DNA from 3 places in the Paenibacillus sp. NPDC055715 genome. Region 1 is predicted to be linked to each of the others. Evidence: riboswitches for the same ligand, from Rfam matches in the RefSeq annotation. Region 1 holds a riboswitch; each other region holds the start of a gene.
What was found. Region 1 has a riboswitch for thiamine pyrophosphate ahead of thiC (phosphomethylpyrimidine synthase ThiC). Riboswitches for the same ligand answer to the same signal wherever they lie in the genome.

Region 1 (7,915 bases):
GAACGCCTTTGTCTTTGCTCGCCCACGGCCCTTCCCACCTCGTGCCGCCTGTCTGCCGCTCTCGCAGCGTATCCTCGGGATAATCCTCGCCTTCTGCCGCTACATGATACAATGCAGTGGCCCGCGCAATGGAGCCGGGCTCCTGAAAGGGATTGGTCGAGATCAGGAAATACTGGCTCTCATGTGCCGCATGCAGCACAACTCCCGTGGATTTCGGCTGCTGCCGTACCGCATGGCTGTGCTCGGTCAGCAGACTGAGCTGCCGTACATACTCCTGTGACTGGCGGTTTGCGGTTTGCAGCAATTCGTCCAGACGACGATTCAGCTCTTGTGAGACAGGCTGTGAATCTGATGTCACTCCTGCCGTTGCCTCAGTCGATTGTAACTCTTCTGGCACCGATCCTGACCCCAATTCTCTCGACTGCCCCGATTGCCTGGCTTGTGCTTGTACAGCAGCCGACGTTTGCTCCCATTGACGATGCCACGCCTGATCTGCCGGATCGAGGGCGCTTCGCTGCTCTTCAAGCAGCTCTATAGCGGTGCGTTCCGTCTGTTCGAATACCGTCCTCCAGTCATCCAGCAGCCGCACGTAAGCAGGCTCCAGGCCCTCTGTAGCGGACTTAATCACTTCCACATGCCAGCTTTCCTGCTGCTTCCAATGCCGGATTTCCTCCAGCACACGTAAGGGCAGGAAAGACCCGTAAGTACTCAGCATCGTTTTTACCTCCTGTATCTCACTATGGCTATCCGGGCTGGTCCCAAGAACCTGACCCGGGTGCATACGTACCCAGTATATTCGCCGTCTCATCGGGAATATGTCTACAAACTCCCCCGATCCGGCTCGGACATGTAATGTGGGGCAATGAATACATAGCTGGACGCAAAAAGAGAAGCCTCGCTGCGGCACGGGTTAGGTGTCCACAGACGGGCTTCTCCAGGTTGAAAGGAGTACGGCTTCTAAAATAGAACCATTACTTCGTAGTCGTTTGTTTACTGGCATTAGCGATCATTTTCTTGTCCTCCAGCTCCTGTACACCGCTTAAAAACGTCGATACTCGCCGCAAATACTCACGTGGATGCTCTCTGAAAATAAGCTCATGCAGCCCGTTTTTGACAATCCATACACTGGAAAGCGGGTTGGTCTGATTGGCAGCAAGCTTTTCCGCAATCGGGTAAGGAGCTTTTTCATCCTGCGTCCCATGTACGAACATGATCGGGAACGGATAGTTTTCCGTTTTGACCTCTTGATATGGAATCTGATGCAGGCTGGTACCGTTCAAGACTGGAAACAGCAGCTCCAGAATTTCCAGAGACGGATGGCGCGGCAGATCAATTTGATTATGAATGTTATGGTACAGCGTATCCGGCTCCAACAGGAAGGTGCTGTCCAAAATCATGGCGTCCACATCCTTGGTTTGCAAGCCCGCCTGAAGGGCGGTTCCTGCCCCCATCGAGAAGCCCCATACGATAATTTCCGAGGAGCCGCGTTGCTTCGCAAGCTGGATCGCCCCGAGAAGCTGCTGGGATTCCGCTTTACCTCCGGTCGCCACGGCTTTGCTGTTTTGTGATGCGAATCCGTAATCGAACATGACAACGTTAAAATTCAAACGGTGGGCATAATGCGCCAGGTCATACATCGGAATCCAGCTTTCTTCGCGATTAGCCCCGTAACCGTGGCTGAAAATAATCGTTTTGCGCGATTGACCTGCCGGGATGTACCAGCCCTGTACCATCCGGCTACCGTCCTTGGCGGGGAAGTTGACTTCCTCGTAGGGCATGCCTTTGGCCTGCATTGGGTTCGAGTACAGTGGCGCGACGGTTGGATTCGTCAGTACCCATGCGATATAGGCGTGCAGGGCAATAAAGCAAAACAACAGAAAAAATACGACCGACAGCAGCAGGGCTATGACAACGTGCTTGAACCGCAGCAGACGGGGGTTGACCAGTGGGGTGGACGGCTCCTGAACAGCATGCTGTAACTGAGAGCTGCGCTGGGATGTCGAAATCATGCAAGAGCCTCCTTATATAAAAATGAACTTTGTTTCATAGAATTCTAGGTACAATTCCACTTGAAAATAATCGTTTATGTCCGTATAGATACCTATTATCGTATGATGCGTGTTATCCAAAGTCAACGTCTGAACCGGAAAAGTAAAAATGATGCAAAGATTTGTCGATGTTTGTTCTCGTTCTGTAATATGGCTGTCATAAAAACATTGGTTTACAGTAGCCGCGACTATTCTATATAATTTATGTAACCATGTTTCATGGTGTGAAACGAATATGGAACAAAGAGGAGCGGTTCACAATGGAAGACCGTAAATTAACCGTTCGCGCCGTGGAGCGTGCGCTTGATATATTGATGTGTTTTACCGGAGATTCCGATCTGGGCCTGACAGAGATTGCTTCCAAAATTGGTTTGCATAAAAGTACCGTCCATCGGCTGCTGACCACGTTGGAGGATCGGGGATTTGTCGTTCGGAATGCCGCAACGGAAAAATATCGGCTTGGCATCCGGATATGGGAGCTGTCCACCCATCTGTCGCAAAGCGACGAGCCGGCGATACTGTTACAGCCAGCGATGGAAGGATTACGTGATCGTCTGGGCGAAACGGTCAGCTTATACTTGCGCGATGGTAGCATGCGTACCCGCATTCAGGCCGTGCAGAGCAATCAGGCGATCCGTCGCGTTGCGCCAGTGGGTGCGCGCATGCCGCTGGCTGTAGGAGCCTCCAGCAAGGTACTGGCGGCCTTTATGCCGCCGCAGGAGCTGGAAGCCCTGCTAAGCGGGGACGAATGGCTGCCCTCGGTAGACCCGGAGGTCTATAAGGCTCAATTACAGGATATTCGTGAGAAGGGCTATGCGACCAGCTATGAGGAGCGGGAGTCGGGCGCTGCTGCTGTGGCTGCGCCTATCGTGAATCGGAAGGGACAGGTCGCTGCGGCCTTGTCTGTATCCGGCCCGGTCAGCCGACTAGCTCCTGAGACGCTGCATGATTTTGTCCCGGTTTTGATCGAGGCGGCAAAGGAAATGGGGCTTATGCTTCCGTAACAAGGATTAAGAGCAATGGGCAACCAGAGCAAATTTTGAAGGCGATCTTGGAAAAAGGAACCAGAGAAGGGTTGCCAAAGCCGTAAATTTGAAGTAATCTGATGGGGATGGCGTGTTGTCAGTTATAGCCGCCTCATGCGAACAGAATTGTAGGGCGGGCGAAAGATTACCGCCACTCTAGCAGATCTAACGAAAGATCTGCGACAGGATATGAATGTAGGATCATCACAAGATTGTGTGGATGAAATTCATATCGCAGTTACTGGGGGAGCCTGTAATGCCGGGCTGAGATGGAATCGCACTGGATTCCGGACCCTTTGCACCTGATCTGGATCATACCAGCGTAGGGAAGTAATCGGCCATTGAAATGTATACGCAGCCGCTGTCTACGGCAATGCATCGGAGTATGTTTCCGCGTGTGTAGCTGTCTGGATAGCTGTTTCGTTAGATTAGCCGGTTCCCTGGGGAACCGGCTTTTTTGCATAGATAGCCAGCCTGGGGATGGTTCCGGATCGGTGTGTTATTTCATCGAAACGGGAGGAATGGACAATGAAACCGACAGAAACAGAAGAAACAGTAGGGAACGCAGTGGATGAACAGTCAGGAGGGGGGAAGCCCTTTCCGGGGAGCCGCAAGGTATATATTCAAGGCTCGCGGCCGGACATTGCCGTACCGGAGCGTGAAATCGCCCTGCATCCCACACATACGCCGCAGGGCACGGAGCATCATGAGCCGTTACGTGTGTACGATACGAGCGGTCCCATGACCGACGAAGCCTATCAGGTCGATATCCGTAAGGGCTTGCCTCCATTCCGGCGAGCTTGGGCACTGGAACGGGGCGATGTGGAGGCTTACGAGGGGCGCTCCGTCAAGCCGGAGGATAACGGTTTGAAGCCCGGCTCCAAACGGGAGGCGGCGGAATTCCCTGGCGTCACCAACCGTCCGCTCCGTGCGCAGGAAGGGCGCAGCGTGACGCAAATGCATTATGCGCGGCAAGGGATCATTACGCCCGAAATGGAATTTGCGGCTATCCGCGAAGGGGTGGAGCCTGAGTTTGTGCGGCAGGAGTTGGCGGCAGGACGAGCCATTTTGCCTTCGAATATCAATCACCCGGAAAGTGAGCCGATGGTGATTGGTCGTCATTTTCACGTGAAGATTAATGCGAACATTGGTAATTCTGCGGTTACGTCCTCCATCGAGGAGGAAGTGGAGAAAATGACCTGGGCTGTACGCTGGGGCTCGGATACGGTCATGGACCTGTCCACAGGCCGTAACATCCATACGACGCGTGAATGGATCATCCGTAACTCCCCTGTGCCGATTGGGACTGTACCGCTGTATCAGGCGCTTGAAAAGGTGAACGGCGAAGCTGAGGCGCTAACGTGGGAGCTGTATCGTGACACACTGATTGAGCAGGCCGAGCAGGGCGTGGACTATTTTACAATTCATGCGGGCGTGCTGCTGCGGTATATTCCAATGACGGCAAGCAGAATGACAGGAATTGTGTCCCGTGGCGGGTCGATCATGGCGGCTTGGTGCCTTGCGCACCATCAGGAGAACTTTTTGTACACGCATTTTGAAGAAATATGCGAAATTATGAAAGCCTACGATGTGGCCTTTTCCCTCGGGGACGGTCTGCGTCCGGGCAGTATCTACGATGCGAATGATGAAGCACAGTTTGCTGAGCTGGTTACGTTGGGCGAGTTAACGCAAATTGCCTGGAAACATGATGTTCAGGTTATGATTGAAGGGCCGGGACATGTCCCGATGCACAAAATCAAGGAGAATGTGGACCTGCAAATGGAGATTTGCAAGGAAGCTCCCTTTTATACACTGGGACCGCTCACGACGGATATTGCACCTGGCTACGACCATATTACCTCGGCTATCGGGGCGGCGATGATCGGTTGGTTCGGGACGTCCATGCTATGCTATGTTACGCCGAAGGAGCATTTGGGCCTGCCGAACAAGGATGATGTCCGCGAGGGTGTCATTACGTACAAAATTGCGGCACATGCTGCCGATCTGGCGAAGGGCCATCCACGGGCGCAACAACGGGATGATGCTTTGTCCAAGGCACGCTTTGAATTTCGCTGGCGCGATCAGTTCAATCTTTCGCTCGACCCTGAGCGGGCCTTGTCCTACCATGATGAGACGCTGCCGGCAGAGGGCGCCAAGGAAGCTCATTTTTGCTCGATGTGCGGTCCCAAGTTTTGTAGTATGCGTATCACGCAGGACATTCGCGCCTATGCCGCGGACAAGGGGCTGAATACCGAAGAAGCGGTATCCGCCGGGATGCGTGAGAAGGCAGAGCAGTATCGGGATGCCGGGCAGTAAATAGGTAGCGAGTCAATCAACCGGGAAGCCAAATGGAGAGCACTGGCAAGCTCGTCAGAGGCTCTATATCCATGAAGGTATGAACTTATAGACGTATGAATACAAAAGCCGTGGTTCTCTACAGATGATGTAGGAAGCCACGGCTTTTTAGCTTATGTAAAGCGAAATCATGCAACCGGATCAACGGCTACTTTATTTTTTACCCATTTTCTCATTCAAAATGTCCTGAAAGCTGAGCTTCTTCTCCGAGTTATCTTCTTTCTTCTGCATACTCACCGCGTTGGCACGTTGGTATTGATGGTGAAAGGGCATCAGGGTGTGTACAGTTAAGTTCATTGTATTCATGGGGGTGTTCCTCCAATTCCATTTCGTCAAATTCAGATTGAGTTGCTTGGACGTCTGTATAGGACTGCTCGTATGTACTTGATGTCGTAATACTGGGTAGGCTGCTTGGCAATGATTCAATCATTATAAACGCAATATTTCAAATTAAAACGTTTTTGACATAAAACAGGAAAATGGTCATACGTGTCCAAAATTTGGATTAGGCGGATGGTCATTCTGAGGGAAAATGTGCCTAGGCCCAAAACAAGGGCCAGAGGCCCGTTTTCTTAGTTTGGTAATCGGGATTGTTTTTTTTGTTGAATATCCTTATATAAGTAAATATGAAGTCAGTCTGGTGGCGAACTAAAGTGTCAAAGTTGTATTGACTTTATGTTTGGTAGTGGATACCATGAACTGATTGTAAGCGTGTTTTAGCTGCTAGAGTAAGCCCATCCGTCTGGCGATTCATCCGTTGAAATGTTTGAGAAAGGATCAGGATATATATGAAAAAAAGAATTGCAGACATCGCATTTATTATTCTGGGGGCGTTTTTTTTCGCGCTGGCTGTTAATCTGTTTGTGATCCCGAATGAGTTTGGCGAGGGGGGCGTTACAGGGGTCACGATCATTTTGTACTACCTGTTTAAGTGGTCCCCCTCGATCGTCAATCTGGTGATCAATGGTTTGCTGCTGATTGTTGGATATAAATTTTTGGACAAGAGAACGACCTTGTACACCGTGATTGCGGTTGCTTTTAACTCGCTGTTTTTACATGTAACGGCCAACTGGCGGATTGATTCACATGAGCCGACGATTAATGCCGTATTTGCCGGGGTTTTGGTGGGTATCGGAATTGGTTTGATCGTGCGAGTGGGCGGTACAACAGCAGGAACGGTCATTTTGGCCCGGATCGCCAACAAGTATCTGGATTGGAACATCAGTTATGGCTTGCTGTTTTTTGATCTGATTGTTGCGTTTTCGTCCTATTTTATTATTGGCCCGGAAAAGCTCATGCTGACCATCGTTATTTTGTACGTCGGCACAAAGGTTATGGATTTCATGATTGAGGGGCTAAACCCTAAAAAGGCGGTCATGATTATCTCGGAGCATCAAAACAAAATTGCCGAGATGGTTATTACCCAAATGGATCGGGGAGTTACGGTTCTGTCAGGCCATGGGTACTACACGAAAAATCCGAAAGAAGTTCTGTATATCGTCATCAGCAAGCAAGAGGTGTCGGTGCTTAAAAAGATTGTGAAGGCTATCGACACAGCAGCATTTATCACCATTCATGACGTGCGGGATGTGTTCGGAGAGGGTTTTCTGGATATTTCGAAGTAACTGGCGGGTGCGAAGGAAAGGTTATAGGGGAACATGGTTGGAAGTCGGTCCTGAGGGACCGGCTTGTTTGCTGCTATTCAAAAATGAACCACTATGTGATTTTTATTTCAAATAATCAACATATAACGCAAGTTGAATTTACTGACTTCACTTTATTCTCTAGCGTTCGCATTCCATTTGCTAGACATATTAATATCATCAGTGGAGAAACTGGTACAGGGAAAACGAACGTTTTAAAGGTTTAGGTAGCATAGAAATGGGTCTTCTTGCTGAAGGTTATCGTAAGTTGTCTACTTTACTACAATTAATATCCAATGAAACGTTAACTGAGAATACAATCCTTTTTTGGGACGAACCAGAGCCAAATATCAACCCTAAAATGATTCCTGCTTTAAAAGAAATGCTTATCGCGTTAGCTGAAATGGGAGTGCAAATATTCATTACAACGCATAGTTATTTTCTTCAACAAGAACTTTCCCTTTTTGAGCAATACAGCAATAAAGACAAGCTGGATATACGATTTATAACCTTATATCAAGATGAAGGTGATATTCAATTTGAATCTCAAAAGCTAATCTCAGAATTACAACATAATCCAATTCAACAAGAGTTTATGGACTTGTATAATAGGGAGCAGGAGTCGTTTTATGACCACGATTAGCTTTGAAGAAAGCAATCTGCGCTTTCAATTTAAAGAAGGATTATTACCTATTAAGTTTGATGAGACTAATTTTTATACTAACCGCTTTAATACTCTCACGGGTTCAAAAGGGGTAGATTTCATTCGTTTAAAGTGGTTAACCACTAAGGTATTTGTAGAGAATGTGCAATTATCCAAAGGCCATATTTATACAATTAGTAG
Region 2 (7,915 bases), on a different contig from region 1:
TAAAAATCAGACGATGAAAGCTGTGGATCTGTATGATCACACATCGGCTGAATATTTGAAGGAACGCACAGGTGGCCAGCGGTCTACCCCATGGTCAGAGCAGATGGCAGCAAGACTGACCGAGCCTGCACGCTTGCAGATGAAGTCTTTTTTGGAGCAAAAGGGATTTTTGAAGCAATAAAGGTCGGGCAGGCGATAAAAATAACGCAGCAACCTATAAATGGCATGAAGCCATAGGTATGTTTGAAAAATACAAAGAACCTCCTTTTTGCGCATGATGAGTCCGCAAAATAGGAGGTTCTTTGCTTTTGTTATAAGCTGGCTTGTATATCTTTTCAGGGAATAGCTGATATGGCTTTAGAAAGCAGGCAGTGCGTAAAAGCGTCTCGTATTGTCATAAAATAATTGCCGAACGGCAGTTTCATCTTGACCTGTCAGTTTGCTATACGCGCGAATAACTTCGCTGGTCATGTGTGGGTGGGTCTGTTGTCCGGCAAAAGGCCCCTCAAAGGGCCAAGGGCCGTCCGTTTCCGCCATCACCTGACCGGATGGATACTGTGTTGCCAAACTTCGGATTTCGTCCTCATACAAGAGATCCGGTGTGAAGGAGACGTAATAGCCGTTACGGGCCATGCGTTCAGTCGTGGCGGCAGAGCCTTTAAACCAATGGAAATGCGCCTGCGTGACGCCGTGGCGTTCCAGTAAGTCGCAGGCAATATCTGCGTCCTCGTAGACGGCATGCAACACAATCGGCTTGTTATGCTTCCGAGCAAACCGGACAAAACGCTCCAGTAATTCTATGTAAGGAGCGAGGTCAAAGGAAACACCGCTCCGCAAGGCTTCCAGCCGATTATAGTAGGGCAAGCCGACCTCACCTATGGCGACCATATGCTCTGCATGCTTGTCCATCCAGTCGAACAACAGATCAAGCTCGGCTTGCGATGGAAGAGGCTGTTCGGGATGGAAGCCAAAGGCGGGGCGTACCAGACCGGGGAAACGCTCAGACAAGCGCAAATTGGCCCGGCTGGAGGCGAGATGCATGGACACGGCTATGACGGCTTCGACGCTGCTATCAGCAAGCGAAGCGAGCAATAGCTCCTGCTGCTCAGGCGGATAGCTATCCACATGAATGTGCGCGTCGATGAGCGGCGCGGGTGCTGCCGATGGCGTTCTCACATCCAGTTTCATGTCCTTCGAGTCATTCATAACGGTTTCGCCTCATTGCCTGAAGCACCCTCACGGACGCCTCCAGCGTTGCCCGTGTCTCCTTCCAGTCTGTGCTTTTCCTCGCGCATCCAGCCTGTCATTTTCCGTTTCCATTCGATAAAGCCCGGATCGAGGGTGATTTCTTCCCTGCGAGGACGGGGGAAGGGAACGTCTACGACGTGTATCACCGAAGCAGGTCGTGCCGACAGTACGTAGATGCGGTCGGAGAGCAGCAACGCTTCCTCAATGCTGTGAGTGATGAACAGCACGGAGCGGCGGTTCTTCTCCCACATCCGCAATAGCCATTGCTGCATGTCTCCGCGCGTCAGCGCATCCAGTGCGCTGAACGGCTCATCCAGCAGCATCAGCTCTTGCGGACTGAGCAGCGCGCGCAAGAAAGCCGCCCTCTGCTGCATGCCGCCAGAGAGCATATGCGGATACGCCTTGGCGAATGGGCCAAGCCCGACCTGCTCCAGCCATTGCAGGGCTTCCTCACGGCGTTCGCGTTCGCTGGTGTGCCGGGGCTGCGCTGCTGTAGCCTTACGCGGCGCATTTTCCTGCCCGAGCAGCACATTGTCCAGCGTGGTACGCCACGGGAAGAGCGCGGGCTGCTGGGGCATATAGCTGATATGCCCGCGTTCGCCGGTTACGTCCTGTCCGTGCATACGGATGTGCCCCTGCTGGGGCTTGAGCAGCCCACCAATGATGTGAAACAGCGTGCTTTTGCCGCTGCCGGACGGACCGATTAGGGAGACGAATTCCCCGGGTTGGACGGTCAGGTATACATCTTGCAATACGGGTAGCAAGCTTCGCTTTTCACGGAAGGCAAGGCTGATACCGTCCAGCTCCAAGGCTGGAGGAGTAAAGGGACGTTCCTGCTGTTCCACGGCCTCTTGGGCTGATTGTCCATCAGCCATATTTTGCGGTGATAGGTCAGTAGGATGCAGACTCATACGCACCACGTCCTTTCTTTGGTATCCTTCGGTTCCAGCGTATTCTGGTCATACCATTTGGAAGCTATTCCTGATCGGGTTTCCAGCGTACCAGCCATTTTTCAAGCAGTAGAATAGCTACGAACATTAGCAAACTAAGTGTAACGATAATGCCAATGGCGGCAAAAATCAGATCTGTACGGTAGGCCGACTTTTGCAGGTTCATATAATATCCAATTCCTTCACTGGCTCCGATCCATTCGGCAATGATTGCGCCCATCACGCTGTAGGTGGCGGCAATCTTGATGCCCGAAAATACTTGTGGCAGGGAATGCGGCAGCTCCAGCTTCATGAAAATAGCCATGCGGCCTGCGCCCGACATGCGCATATAGCTCATCATCGTGCGGTCCGTCCGAGTTAGCCCGTCCATGGCCGCTACAGCCACGGGGAAAAAGCAGACCAGTGTAATAACCATCAGCTTGGGCAACATGCCAAAACCAAACCACACCATCAGCAATGGGCCGAGAGCGATGGTCGGAATGTTTTGACTGAGAATGAGCAGTGGATACAGAGCTGATTTGAGAAAAGGGATGGTATGAAGAATGATAGCGATCAATAGCCCTGTCACTGTGCCGATAGCAAATCCCGCCAGCGTTAAGCGAATGGTAGCCCAAGTGTGCGCGCTGAGCAGTGCTGACTGGGCCATGCCCTCCTGCACGATCAGGGACGGAGCAGGCAGTATCCATGATTCAATATGCCAATAGGAAACCGCTCCCTGCCAGGCCGCTAAAAAGAAGAGGACCGCCACAAGGGGCGGCCATACGCTTCTCCACCAGGATGCGCTTTTGCCTTTCGGGTTCATGGGCGATATTTCTCGGTCAGCTTATCCATGCTGATGCCCTGCGGGTTATGTGCGATTTTGATCTGTGAAATGACACTTGGACTGCCTGCTTCTGTCAGTGCCTCGTGCATGTCCTTAACCACTTTCAGCAGCTCATCCAGCTCACCTTCCATGGTTGTGTCCAAGGGGTTCACCTGATGTTTGACACCAGAGCGCTGAATAACTTCAATCGCCTTATCTACATATGCATAAGAGTCCTCGTTATTTGGGGTTTTAGGAATCACTTGAATACTGAGCAGTGTGTTAGCCATGTGAATTCACCTGTCCTTCATGTGGAGTGTTTTTGGGAAAATATGGTGGTTTAAGGTGGTTGAGAGACCACTCCGCGTTTCATTTGATCTTACGATCGCTGTTGCTGTGGGATTCTTTGGATAAATTTAAAAGGTAAGAATCCCACAGCAAAGGCGAGCGCTACGCTTCTCCAGATTCAAATGAACCGCTGCGCTGCCAACCACCTTAAAAGCACCTTAGTTTTTAAGCTAGGTTGTGTGGCATTTTTATAAAAGCGAAACAAGCATAAGAACGAAGTAGGCGGAATGGTGCTTTACAAGCGAAGCACCATCCGACTGCGTAGTGGCACAAAGGCTACTTTCAAGTTCGATGTACAAGATCAGCGCTTGGGCAGGAAGTTGTTTGTGAAGGCTTTATCGACTTCCAAGGGTTTGCTGAGTAGCTTGCGCTCGTACATCCAGTTGGAGTAGTTTTGCCATACTTCCGCTTTTTGCACGCCCCATTGGGTAGCATCGTCCTGATAACGCGGGCTTAGCCATTTTTGGCTGGCGAGTACCAGCTTTTTGTCCAGCTCCGGCACAGCTTTGATCAAGATATTTGCGGCTTCTTCCGGGTGAGCGATGGTATATTCATAGCCTTGGGCGGTCGCGTCCATGAAGGCCTTGACCAGCTCGGGATTATTTTTAATCGTCTGTTCGTTGCTCACAATCACAGGTGTATAGTAATCCAGGCTTTTGGAATAATCTTTTACATACAGCATATCCAGTGGTTCACCCCGTAATTGGGCTTCAATCCCGGTCCATGCGTAGAAAATCCAGGCAAAGTCGATATCCCGCTTCACGGCTGTAAAATAATCGGCATTACCCATGTTGATGATCTTCACCTTGCTTACATCGCCTTTGTTTGCGTCCATGATGGATTTCATGACCGCTTCTTCTACGGGCGAACCCCAGCCCCCGTAGGTTTTGCCTTCAAAATCCTTCGGGTTCTTAATCCCGCGATCCACCGGGGCTGCGAAGCCAGATGTATTATGCTGAATGACCGCAGCGATGGATACGAGTGGTACCCCTTGCGTACGGGCCTGTGTGACGCCTTCCTGATAACTGATACCAAAAGGTACAGCATTGGAAGCAACCATTTGATCGGCTCCGCCTGAGCCGGGTTGAACGATCTGGACATTCAAGCCTGCTTTTTCGTAAAATCCTTTGTCCTTGGCGACATAGAGTCCCGTATGATTTGTATTTGGCGTCCAGTCGAGCACGACTTTAACGTCCTTGAGTCCCTTGGTCGGGGGAGACGTTTGGGTGTTGGCGGCAGGAGCCGCGCCTTGCGGTGCAGAGGGGGAGCTTCCGCCGCAGGCGGTCAGAGTCAGGGCCATTAGCCACAGACTGATCAGCCCAAGGCTTAACATTTTCATGCGTTTCATCGTTGTGTTCTCTCCTTTTATTACCCGTAATCCGTCGGATCAGACAGCTTATCTTTCCCATTTCACAAAAATAACTTCTGCCGGACGCTATCTGTTCCAACAACATCATCTTTCACAAAAAAAAGCGCCCCGATGTTCCGGGACGCTTGCGCTTGTATATACCAAAGTAGGGGATGGGCCTGGTCAAAGAAAGGGCGCATCTTGCTTAAGCATTCCTACGCTGGCATTACCCAGATCAGGTTGTAAGGGTCAGTGTCTTGGGACACACTCTCAGCCGGCCGATTCCAGCACCCCTGGCATTGTATAGTCGAATGGGTTATTCATTCGGGTTGACTACGACGATTATATGCTTAGAAGGCGGGTCTGTCCAGCATGGGGGAAGAAGTGACGGTTCATTTGCCAAACGACAGGGTACACTTTTAATGTGAGCTTTGGTCTGGAAATGACCATGATCTTGCGGAAACCAATTCACAGGAATTCTAATTTGCAAAAAGGAGTTGTTGTACCGTGGGTAAAACGGAAACATTGGATCGCAGCCAACTGGAACAAGCCATTGTAAAGGCTTTGGATAACAACAAATTCTGCTCGTTGGGTACGGTGGAAGGCAGCAAGCCGAAGGTGCGCTATATGGCTCTTTTTAACGAAGGGCTGAACATTCATCTGGCGACAGATCGCAAAACACATAAGGTAGAAGAGCTGAAGGACAATCCAAACGCTTATCTGCTGCTGGGCTATGAGGTTGGCGGTACGAAGGAAGTTGTAGAGGTCGAGGCTACAGTCCGGGTAACGGCTAATGAGGGATTACGCAAACAGGTGTGGAACGACTCCCTAAAAGAATGGTTTTCCGGCCCGGATGATCCCGATTATGTCATTCTGGATGTAAACCCGACTCGCATTGAGTATGTGGGTAAGCAAACTGGACGTCAGGTGTGGGAGAAATAGAAACGGATAGAATAGGAGGAAACCAGCAATTCTCCGAGTTATTTGGGAGGTTTGCTGGTTTTTATATTCTCGGAAATTTATTATTTCTTCATAAATAAGTGGAGTAAATGACTACTTTTTTTCCTGGTGTTGGATTAAAATAGGAAAGGTGGGTTCAAAGCTTACATATATGTGCAAAAGTATGTGTATAACGCCTACACCTTATGAGGAGGGATATATTTTGTTATTTCATAAAAAATGGTTTAAAGGCTTTACAGCAGCAGCCGTAGCCAGTAGCATGCTGGTATTTACAGCCGCTCCGTCCTGGGCTGCCAATGATTCTCGGGAGAGCTCTACAGTGAATTTGCGCATCATGGAAACAACGGATATTCACACCACGTTGATGAACTACGATTATTATGCAGACAAGGAAATTAACGAATATGGCTTGATTAACACTGCCGGACTGATTCAGCAGGCGCGCAGTGAAACGAGAAACAGCCTGTTGTTTGATAACGGCGACTTGTTGCAGGGCGGTCCGTTGGGCGATTATATGGCCAGAAGCAAAACCTTCGAGCAAGGAGGCCGTGTCCATCCTGTTTACAAGATGATGAACTTGATGGGCTACGATGCGGCTACCCTGGGAAACCACGAGTTTAATTATGGCCTCGACTTTTTGGAGAAATCGCTCAAGGGAGCCGATTTTCCTTACGTAAATGCGAATGTTTATGCTGACATCGGGGGCCAAAGCACTAAAAATTATTTTACCCCTTATCGGATTCTTGATAAAACGGTAACGGATGAAAAGGGTGATGATTATACGATCAAAGTGGGCGTAATCGGCTTGGTAGCCCCTCAAATTATGCAGTGGGATGAAGCCAATTTGAAGGGTCAGGTCGTTACGAAGGATATTGTGGAAACGGCGAAAAAGTTTATTCCTCAAATGAAAACCGAGGGTGCCGACATTATTATTGTGCTGGCACACACAGGTTATGAGGATGTACCGCAAACTCCATTGATGGAGAATGCCGTTAAATATTTGAGCCAGGTGGAGGGAATTAACGCTATTCTATTTGGACATGCACATAAATCTTTCCCCGGCCCTGACTTTAAGGGAATGAGGGGTGTAGATCTGGATAAAGGAACGATTAATGGCGTACCGGCTGTAGAAGCTTCCTCGTGGGGCAAGGAGCTAGGCATTATTGACCTGAGTCTGGAAAAGAAAAAAAACGAGTGGAACGTAACTAATTCTCAGTCTGAGGTGCGTCCAGTTGTGAATACCAAAAATCAGGCTGTGCGGATTATTCCTGACTTTAAACTGATAGATGCGATCAAGGATGAGCATAAAGGAACGCTGGATTATGTTCGTCAACCGGTAGGAACCACAACCGCTCCGATTAACAGTTATTTTGCATTAGTGCAGGATGACCCCTCCATTCAGATTGTGACGAATGCACAAAAGTGGTATGTACAAAACCATCTTAAAGGGACCGAATACGAAAATCTTCCCGTATTGTCGGCTGGCGCCCCATTCAAGGCTGGTGGTCGAAATGGTGCCGAGTATTACACCAACATTCCAGAAGGCACGATAGCCATTAAAAACGTGTCCGATCTGTACGTGTACCCAAACACGGTTCAGGCCGTAGAAGTTACCGGTGCTGAAATTCAGGAATGGCTGGAATGGTCTGCGGGCCAGTTCACCCGTATCGATCCAAAGAAAACCGAGGAACAATCGCTGATTAACAAGGATTTCCCGACCTATAATTTCGATGTTATTGACGGTGTGAAGTACCAGATTGATGTGACTCAGCCTGCACGATATGATGCCAAGGGAACCGTTATTAATCCTTCGGCTCATCGTATCAAGGATTTACAATACAACGGGAAAGCGATTGATCCCGCACAGAAATTTATCGTAGCGACCAATAACTATCGTGCTTCCTCATCCAAACTGGCGAACCCGGACGGCAAACGCATTGTGCTGGCAGCGCCGGATGAAAGCCGCCAAGTCGTTATTGATTACATTCGTACGAACGGAACGATTAACCCGGCTGCGGATGACAACTGGTCTATTGCTCCTTTCGATGAGGCTAAGGTTACCTTCGAATCCTCGCCTAATGCAAAAGACGCGCTTGCCGGAAATCAACAAATTTCATTCCTGGGCAGCGCGGCTGACGGATTTGCCAAATATAGCCTGAAATCTGGCGTGAAGTCCAATGCAGCAACGACTTCTGTAAAGGAAACCGTGGCTCCAGCAAAAGCAACAGCGGAGCCAGCCGTAAAAACAACTAAACCTGC
Region 3 (7,915 bases), on a different contig from region 1:
ACCAGCTTTTTCAGTCGCCTTCATGCCTGAACCAAGCCTTCTGTCGGGCTGCTTGCAGAGGCATAACGTTTTACAGGAATCATGCCCGCCTCAAAACCGTATCTACCCGCGCGAACAGCCAGCTTCATCGCCTCAGCCATTTTTACGGGGTCCTGAGCTCCTGATACAGCTGTATTCAACAGCACGGCATCTGCCCCAAGTTGCATCGCCATTGCCGCATCTCCAGGTGAGCGAATACCGGCATCGACGATAACTGGAACCTCCGCTTGTTCAATAATGAGCTCCAATGAGAACGGGTTTAGCAAGCCGCGTCCGGTACCAATGGGTGAAGCTCCAGGCATAACAGCATGTACACCCAGCTTTTGCAGCCTTTTGGCAAGAATCACATCATCCGATATGTAAGGCAGCACGATAAAACCTTCCTCCAGTAGTTTTTCGCTGGCCTTGAGCGTTTCAAAAGGATCAGGCAGCAATGTCTTGCTATCCCCAATGACCTCCACCTTAATCATATCGCACAGACCTGAAGCTTTCGCCAGCTTAGCGATGCGCACTGCCTCATCCGCAGTCGTCGCTCCTGCCGTATTAGGTAGCAACGTATAACGACTCAAGTCCAGTGTATCCAGAAAATGTTGCTTATCCCGTTCCTCCAAATTTAATCTTCGCACGGCAAACGTCAATATTTCGGTCTCCGCAGCCTCCACAGCTTTGGATTGAATATCCATATCAGGGAATTTTCCTGTACCCAATAACAGCCTTGACGTAAAAGATGCTTTTCCAATCGTTAACATAATTAACCACCTCCCACAAAATGTACAATTTCCAAGCTATCTCCATCCTTCAGTACCGCTTCATCATGATCTTCACGAGTCAATATGTGACGATTCAGCTCCACCACTACAGTTTTCACTTTCAAATCCAGCTCTTTCAGCAGTTGATCCACATGAATGATCGGATTAGAAAAGGTCATGTTCTGACCGTTAATCGTCAGCTTCATTTGCTCGCCACCTTTATACGTTCAGGAGAAAAACTGCTTATTCCAAGCTCAGTCACATCAGCCCCTTTTAACAGCGCTGCAATCGCACGCCCGGTAGCTTCGCTCAGCAACACACCGTTCCGGTAGTGTCCGACCGCAGTATATACTCCTTCCACGCCGGGAACAGATCCAATACAAGGGCGCCCCGCCGCTGCCTGCGGACGCAAGCCCGCCCAAGTGCGTATAAAAGAAGCTTCACGGACGCGAGGCAGCCAGGCAGAAGCACGGGCCAGCAGCCCCTCCAGGCTTCCAATAGTGACCTCTTTGTCATACTGATGTGGCAGACTCGTCGCCCCAATCCAAAGCTCGTTATTCCGCTTGGGCACCAGGTAAATATCATCGGCGTACATGGTATATTCCAATGGATGATCCTTCAAGGAGACTGCAACAGCCTCACCCTTGACCGGATTAAGCGGATATTTAAAACCAACCTGCTCCAGCAGTCTCATACTATCCAATCCGCCAGCAATAATGACCTGTTCGCAGGAAAAAAAACCACTGTCTGTTTGTACGCCACAAACTCGCCCATTCTGTACTACGAGTTGCTCCGCCTGTGTACCAGAGCATATTGTTGCTCCCAGTACGACAGCTGCCCTCGTATAAGCACGACAAAGCTGGACAGGAGAAATCTGTGTCTCCTTTGATCGGTATATAGCCCCGATCACTTGACCATCCAAACCTGGAATTCGGCGGGCCAATTCTCTGGCATCCCACCACACAGGATGATCACCCTCTCGCGCAATAGCCGCATTCCAGCGTTTTTGCCCCTCTGCTTCCGAACGGAAGGGAGTCACAAATCCTTCTGTCCGGAATTCCATCGCAACACCGGACAAACGCTCCAGATCACGAACCAGTTCGGGAAATGCATCCCGGCTTGTGCGAGCGAACTGTGCCAACTCCGGGTCGGTGAATTCTTCAATCTCTGCTGCCAGCATCCCAACCGCAGCCCCTGAGGCTCCCTCGCCCGGAATGAATCGTTCCACCAATATCGTACTGCGACCCTCCTTGGCCACATGATAAGCAATGGAGCTACCGATGACACCTCCACCAATCACCAAGCATTCAGCGTGTCCAATAGCTTGTGCCTCTGTTTTTATCTCTGGCATATGTTCAAATCTCTCCTCTCCACTAACGATTCTGCTTGCAGCGATCTCCTACTTCCGTTTCACTACTACAGGCTGTGAACTACCCGATCCACCATTTGCCTGTACGCCCTTGCAGCCGCAACGGGGGACTCAGCCTCCCAGATGCCGGACATTACGGCAACTCCGCTTGCACCGGCAGTATACAGCTCCTGAATATGGCGTGGTTGTATGCCGCCTAGAGCAATCACAGGGATGCTCAACAACCTGCTTATGCGCTCAAGCTGTGCTATACCTCGTGGAGTAATACCAGGCTTGCAGTGAGTCTCATACACATGACCATAGAGTACATAATCCGCTCCTGCCCGTTCGGCAGCCTGTGCTTCCTCCAAAGAATGCACCGACACCCCGCAGCGCGTACCCTCTGGAAGTAAACTTTTGACATCCCCAGCAGGTAATCCGTTAGCTGGTAGCTGGATAGCCCCAACGGAGGTAAGCAAAGCAACATCCATTCGGTCATTTACTGCAATTTGCTGTAAAGGAACTCCCAGATTCGCCATACTGCGGGTCAATGCAAGGAGTTCAGATGCGCCCTTCTGCTTCAAGCGCACGTGTACATAATGAACATACGGATGAATAGCAGCAGCCACTTGGGCAGTATGTGCATGTGCATCGGAATCGCCTTCCATCGTAATTACGTGCAATTCGATTTCACTCTCACCTCACAATGGACTAAATGGTTGTAAGCTGACCCTGTATCTTTACAGTCTCATATCGTGCTATACGGTATGGACTAGCCACGTTTACCAGCAAAAAAATGAAGGGGTACGAGATATGAATACGAACATATGAACACGAACGAAAACGCAAAAAAACCACTTCCCAAGGGAAGTGGTTTAACGTACGTCCAATAACCGAACGGATCATTATATCCGTATACGTATATCGTCCCACGTACAAACAAAGTAATAATTTCGCAACCTCGTTTGTACGACGCTCACTTCCCTACGCTGGCATAACCCAGATCAGGTGCAAAGGGTCCGAAATCCGTTTATTCCGTCTCAGCCGCATTGGCGGCTCCCCTAGTGTAACTATTTTATTGTATCAGCTAAAGATAGCATAGCATATTTTCCTAATCCTGCAAACCCCGATTCTTGTGAATCTTGGTACAGAACTGGATATTTAGTTGACTTTACTTGACCATTCTTCCACATTCCACGTTTTGGTTACCCAATCCTCATAAAAGTCCGGTTCGTGAGATACGAGCAGTACCGTTCCTTTGTATTCCTTCAAGGCACGTTTCAGCTCATCCTTCGCTTTGATATCCAAGTGATTGGTAGGCTCATCGAACAACACCCAGTTGCTTTCCCGCATTAGTAGTTTGCATAAGCGGACTTTGGCCTGCTCACCACCACTGAGGGCGGATAGCGGACGGGTGATATGCTCATTTTTCAAACCGCAACGCGCCAAATGCGCTCTTACTTCATGCTGGTTCAAGTGCGAGAATTCATTCCACACATCCTCAATCGGTGTAACTTTCTCTGCTCGTACTTCTTGCTCAAAATAAGCTGGCTGCAAGAAATCCCCTTGATAAGTCTTGCCGCTGATCGGCGGAATTTTTCCCAGAATGGTTTTGAGCAATGTCGATTTACCAACACCATTGTAGCCCACAATCGCAATTTTATCGCCACGTTCAATCGTCATGGACATTTTAGGCAACAGAGCATGAGTGTAGCCAATTTCAAAATCAATACCCTCAAATACCGTTTTCCCACTCGCACGTGCTTCTTTAAATTGGAATGTTGGCTTAGCCGCTTCTTCCGGTTTATCAATGCGCTCGATTCGATCAAGTTGCTTCTCACGGCTCTTCGCCCGACCTGACGTAGAGGCGCGCGCCTTATTACGTTGAATGAAATCTTCCTGTTTCTTAATAAAATCCTGCTGCTTCTCATAAGCTTCAATATGCTGGTTTTTGTTCAGGTCCGCCATTTCAAGGAACTTTTCATAGTTGGCTGAATAACGGGTCATTTTGGCAAATTCAAGATGATAGATAACATTCACAACCTGATTCATAAACTCAGTATCATGAGAAATAAGAATAAACGCATATGGATAATCCTTCAGATACCGTGTAAGCCATTCAATATGCTCTACATCCAAATAGTTGGTAGGCTCATCCAACAGCAACACATTCGGCTTTTCCAGCAGCAGCTTGGCAAGAAGCACCTTCGTCCGTTGTCCACCGCTAAGTGCGGATACATCCCGATCCAGCCCTATCGCCGCCAGGCCCAGTCCATTCGCCATTTCTTCAACCTTCACATCGATGAGGTAAAAATCCCCCATATCCAGTTGTTCCTGAATTTCACCCATCTCTTCCAGCAGCACTTCCAGTTCTTCGGGAGAAGCTTCCCCCATCTTGTCAGTGATCTGCATCATTTCCTTTTCCAATTCCAACAAAGGGAGAAAGGCGTCCTTCAGTACATCCCGTACTGTTTTGCCAGGTGTCAGCTTGGTGTGCTGATCCAAATACCCATAACGTACACGTGGAGTCCATTCTACTTTGCCTTCATCCTTAAGCAATTTTCCGGTCAAGATGTTCATCAGTGTCGATTTACCAACACCATTGGCTCCCACCAAACCTACACGTTCCCCTCCGAGCAATCGAAAGGATACATTTTTAAACAATGCGCGGTCCCCAAAGTTATGGGATACATTTTCTACAGTCAATAAACTCATAAGCTGCTTTTGGCTCCTTATTGTCATCGGCGATGCCGACTGTTCTTATTTCATATACATTTCTTTCAAAGCCTTATTGTAGCACATTCAGCAGCCTTATCGGAATATTGAAAATGGGGGAATTTGAAGGATTTTGATATTGTCTGCTTATAAAAAAAGAAAAACCACTCATGGGAGTGATTTATTTAAAGATGGTTTCAAGATTTATTTATAATCATTATAACATTTATATTCAAAATACCCTGCGGCCGCCGCAGATTTTTCATCCGTAAAACGCTCTGTCGCTTTAAATGGGGCCGGGCAGGAATCTCTGTAAAAATATTTAATTCCCGTATTCGGCTCTACGCCGCCGATCATGGCTTGTTTCCTGACGACTCTTCCGCCGCCAAACCCATAGTTATTATAGTACCTGTCTCCAACCGGGATTCCCTGGATAAACGCCATCAGTCCCACATCATCTACCGTGTTATACCATTCCTCTTGTGAGATGAGCGGTAGCGTGAATGTATAGGATACACCATTATGTGCTGCCTTTTCGTTATGGAGATTAATGAGTCGGCCCAGATCCTCCTGAATGCTGTGGACAATAGTGGAACGCCGTACTTGCTCAAAAGCTTCCGGGTCATTAAGCAACGAGATCGTTGTCTGTCCTTGAAGCTCCTTCTGAAAGCCCTCTACCCACCTGTGATTCCGAGCATCATAGGCATGTACATAATTATCCAACGTAAACCCTACACTGTTACCTGCTGAATCAACGTAGGCATAAGGTTTTTTTTCACTCCATTTGGGTTCTTGGACAGCTTGTCCATGTTCATCTGTGTAAGATTCAGAAGCAAATGCATAATAACCATCATAGTCCAGAACCATAAGGGCAGGCATATAATCCAATAATGCGCGTTGTGCCACTGGATCCCCATCAATTCCCATATTAAGAAAAAGGGTATGCAGGAACGTGTGCAGCGCTTCTTCTTTATCTACACGAAAAAACTTGTCCGAGCCATACCCAGCCTCTCGTTCCTGACGTTCATTCTGTGAAAGCACGACACCTGCATCCTGAACTGCGGTACGAAGGGCTGAGGTATATTTCATTTCCAATTGCTGTACTTCGCGCTGATTCTGCACCCGCAGGTCACTAACCACGCCAAAGGGCAGAAAGAGCAGTATAAATATAACTGCAAAATCAGTAATCTTCATTCAGAACCATGCCCCCGTAAGAAGCTGTAACCGCCGGTTTGCCGCTATCTGCCCCACCAAGGAGCCATGATTTGTACAAGTCCGCAGGAGTCCGATTCGTATTGTGTACCCGCACTGTAAAATAATCTCCTGAGATCATGGTATACCGACGTGTTTGATCCGACTTTGCCTGCTGATTGTCAGGAAACAGCACAGGCAAGATTTGCGAGTTATAGTATCCGTCATATACGGAGGAATAGAAGCCAAGAAAGCTGTCCGGCTTCGCAGCATCTGCATAGTCCGGTACATATTTTTTGTGCATATGCTCCAATTCAACCTCATACGTATTACCCGTCAGCTCCAGCTCACGCATAAAATCGTTATACATCGTCGGTGTAATATATCCCTTGGTTCTCACCATATCAACAAAACGTACGGTTGAATGATACGTATTTAATCCGGATATATCGTCCTGCCGTTCAGCGGCTTGGGCTGCGGGCACTATATACAAGAGCAGGACAGCGAGCAGTGCCCCTAACAGCTTGGATATTGATTGAACCACTTCAGTCCTCCCCCAATTTCTCAAAACGTATGGATTGTATATCACCATGCTGATCACGCTGTGGATGCATGGAATATAAAGAGGAAGCATCGAGGGCTGATACATCGGGCTCAAACGGTTCAGAATACATATCGTACACTGTACCACCGACTTGAACAGGAATGCCTTCCTGCAAGTTCATACGGATTGCCTGCATAACTTGAGTTCCTTTGACCCGTTCTGGCATACTCACCTCTAAAGTACGATTGATACGCCCCTCGGAATGCTCCTCCTGCTGCGATCTTAATTCCAGTGTAGTGCCCATCTGACTGGACAGTTCTGCTGCAGCTGCACATGCGGTTATAAACAGCGTAACTGACACACCAAGCCGCAGCATACTTGAAGCGTGATCAGACATGCTACTCATCTCCCTTACAATTGATATCCTTAATCTGCATCCTAGGATTGGATAAACAGCAACCCGCGTACAACGTTCGATTTATCCTTGACGATCTCGGCCTTGAATTTACCACTTGGATTTACGTATTCGTTTTCTTTCTCATTCAGCGTATTCGTTATTTTTCCAGTCTTATCACTTCCACCGTTCACCGATCCATACTGTTCACTGTCTGGGCTAATGTTCAGCGCATTTCCGTACCACTGACCTGCCATGTTTTTTCCGGTTTTAATCTGAATCCCGAATTGATCTTTGCCTTGGAACTTCCGCAGCGCATTAGTCACCTGGGACCCGCTAATCGTTGTACCGTCATACACCGTAAATGAGGCTTGAGACAACTCGGTCTGGATATCGGCAAAATTGTTTTGTGCCGTTTTGGTTGCCTCCTGTGCTGAAATAAACAAAATAACTACAATTGTGATCAGTGCGATGGTCAAAAATATGCCAGCAGCTACTTTTAAGGCTGTTGATGCGTTATTCATTATTTTTCTCTCCTTAGCTGTGATATCATAATAGTCATATTAGAACTGCTATTGAATCTTTTGTATTTGCTCGTAATAGCTATCCATTTGGACAAAGCTCATACCGATCAAAGGAATGACCAAATATAAAAAGATAAGACCGTACATCGGAGCAAAACCAATCATCCTTCCCCAGATGGCCTTGCTGTCTATAATTTTTTCATACTCCTGTTTTCTTTGTTCAAAATAGTAGGACATATGGGAATCCAAATCGTCGAAAGCCTCTCGAATCGTAATTTTGCCCAAAGACAGATGCAGCTTGTCCACCAAGCGTTGAAATTCGGGCAGTGGCGCTTCTTCTTTCAACAAGTCCAGTGCTGCCTCAGGACCATGTTCATAATGAAGCAAACATTTTTGCAAAGGCCTTTTGAA

Region 2: linked by a shared signal. The riboswitch ahead of ACWGOO_RS20545 (ABC transporter substrate-binding protein) and the one ahead of thiC (phosphomethylpyrimidine synthase ThiC) in region 1 are both predicted to bind thiamine pyrophosphate.
Region 3: linked by a shared signal. The riboswitch ahead of ACWGOO_RS11010 (thiamine phosphate synthase) and the one ahead of thiC (phosphomethylpyrimidine synthase ThiC) in region 1 are both predicted to bind thiamine pyrophosphate.

The regions. Positions count from the first base shown of each region.
Region 1 is NZ_JBSHGA010000007.1:26,038-33,952, reverse strand. Features, by position in the region: gene ACWGOO_RS13275 (Fe-Mn family superoxide dismutase) at 1-715, opposite strand, end outside; gene ACWGOO_RS13270 (alpha/beta hydrolase) at 972-2,009, opposite strand; gene ACWGOO_RS13265 (IclR family transcriptional regulator) at 2,309-3,052, shown strand; TPP riboswitch at 3,307-3,419, shown strand; gene thiC (phosphomethylpyrimidine synthase ThiC) at 3,602-5,389, shown strand; gene ACWGOO_RS13255 (hypothetical protein) at 5,582-5,734, opposite strand; gene ACWGOO_RS13250 (YitT family protein) at 6,217-7,053, shown strand; gene ACWGOO_RS13245 (AAA family ATPase) at 7,310-7,714, shown strand; gene ACWGOO_RS13240 (hypothetical protein) at 7,701-7,915, shown strand, end outside.
Region 2 is NZ_JBSHGA010000019.1:810-8,724, reverse strand. Features, by position in the region: gene nfsA (oxygen-insensitive NADPH nitroreductase) at 1-181, shown strand, start outside; gene ACWGOO_RS20565 (TatD family hydrolase) at 358-1,206, opposite strand; gene ACWGOO_RS20560 (ABC transporter ATP-binding protein) at 1,203-2,159, opposite strand; gene ACWGOO_RS20555 (ABC transporter permease) at 2,224-3,000, opposite strand; gene ACWGOO_RS20550 (MTH1187 family thiamine-binding protein) at 2,997-3,290, opposite strand; gene ACWGOO_RS20545 (ABC transporter substrate-binding protein) at 3,650-4,696, opposite strand; TPP riboswitch at 4,892-5,001, opposite strand; gene ACWGOO_RS20540 (pyridoxamine 5'-phosphate oxidase family protein) at 5,204-5,638, shown strand; gene ACWGOO_RS20535 (bifunctional 2',3'-cyclic-nucleotide 2'-phosphodiesterase/3'-nucleotidase) at 5,859-7,915, shown strand, end outside.
Region 3 is NZ_JBSHGA010000005.1:170,702-178,616, reverse strand. Features, by position in the region: gene ACWGOO_RS11030 (ThiF family adenylyltransferase) at 1-24, opposite strand, end outside; gene ACWGOO_RS11025 (thiazole synthase) at 21-788, opposite strand; gene thiS (sulfur carrier protein ThiS) at 791-994, opposite strand; gene thiO (glycine oxidase ThiO) at 991-2,139, opposite strand; gene ACWGOO_RS11010 (thiamine phosphate synthase) at 2,205-2,819, opposite strand; TPP riboswitch at 3,101-3,209, opposite strand; gene abc-f (ribosomal protection-like ABC-F family protein) at 3,298-4,851, opposite strand; gene ACWGOO_RS11000 (hypothetical protein) at 5,056-6,045, opposite strand; gene ACWGOO_RS10995 (hypothetical protein) at 6,032-6,586, opposite strand; gene ACWGOO_RS10990 (hypothetical protein) at 6,588-6,983, opposite strand; gene ACWGOO_RS10985 (ABC transporter permease) at 7,025-7,504, opposite strand; gene ACWGOO_RS10980 (hypothetical protein) at 7,553-7,915, opposite strand, start outside.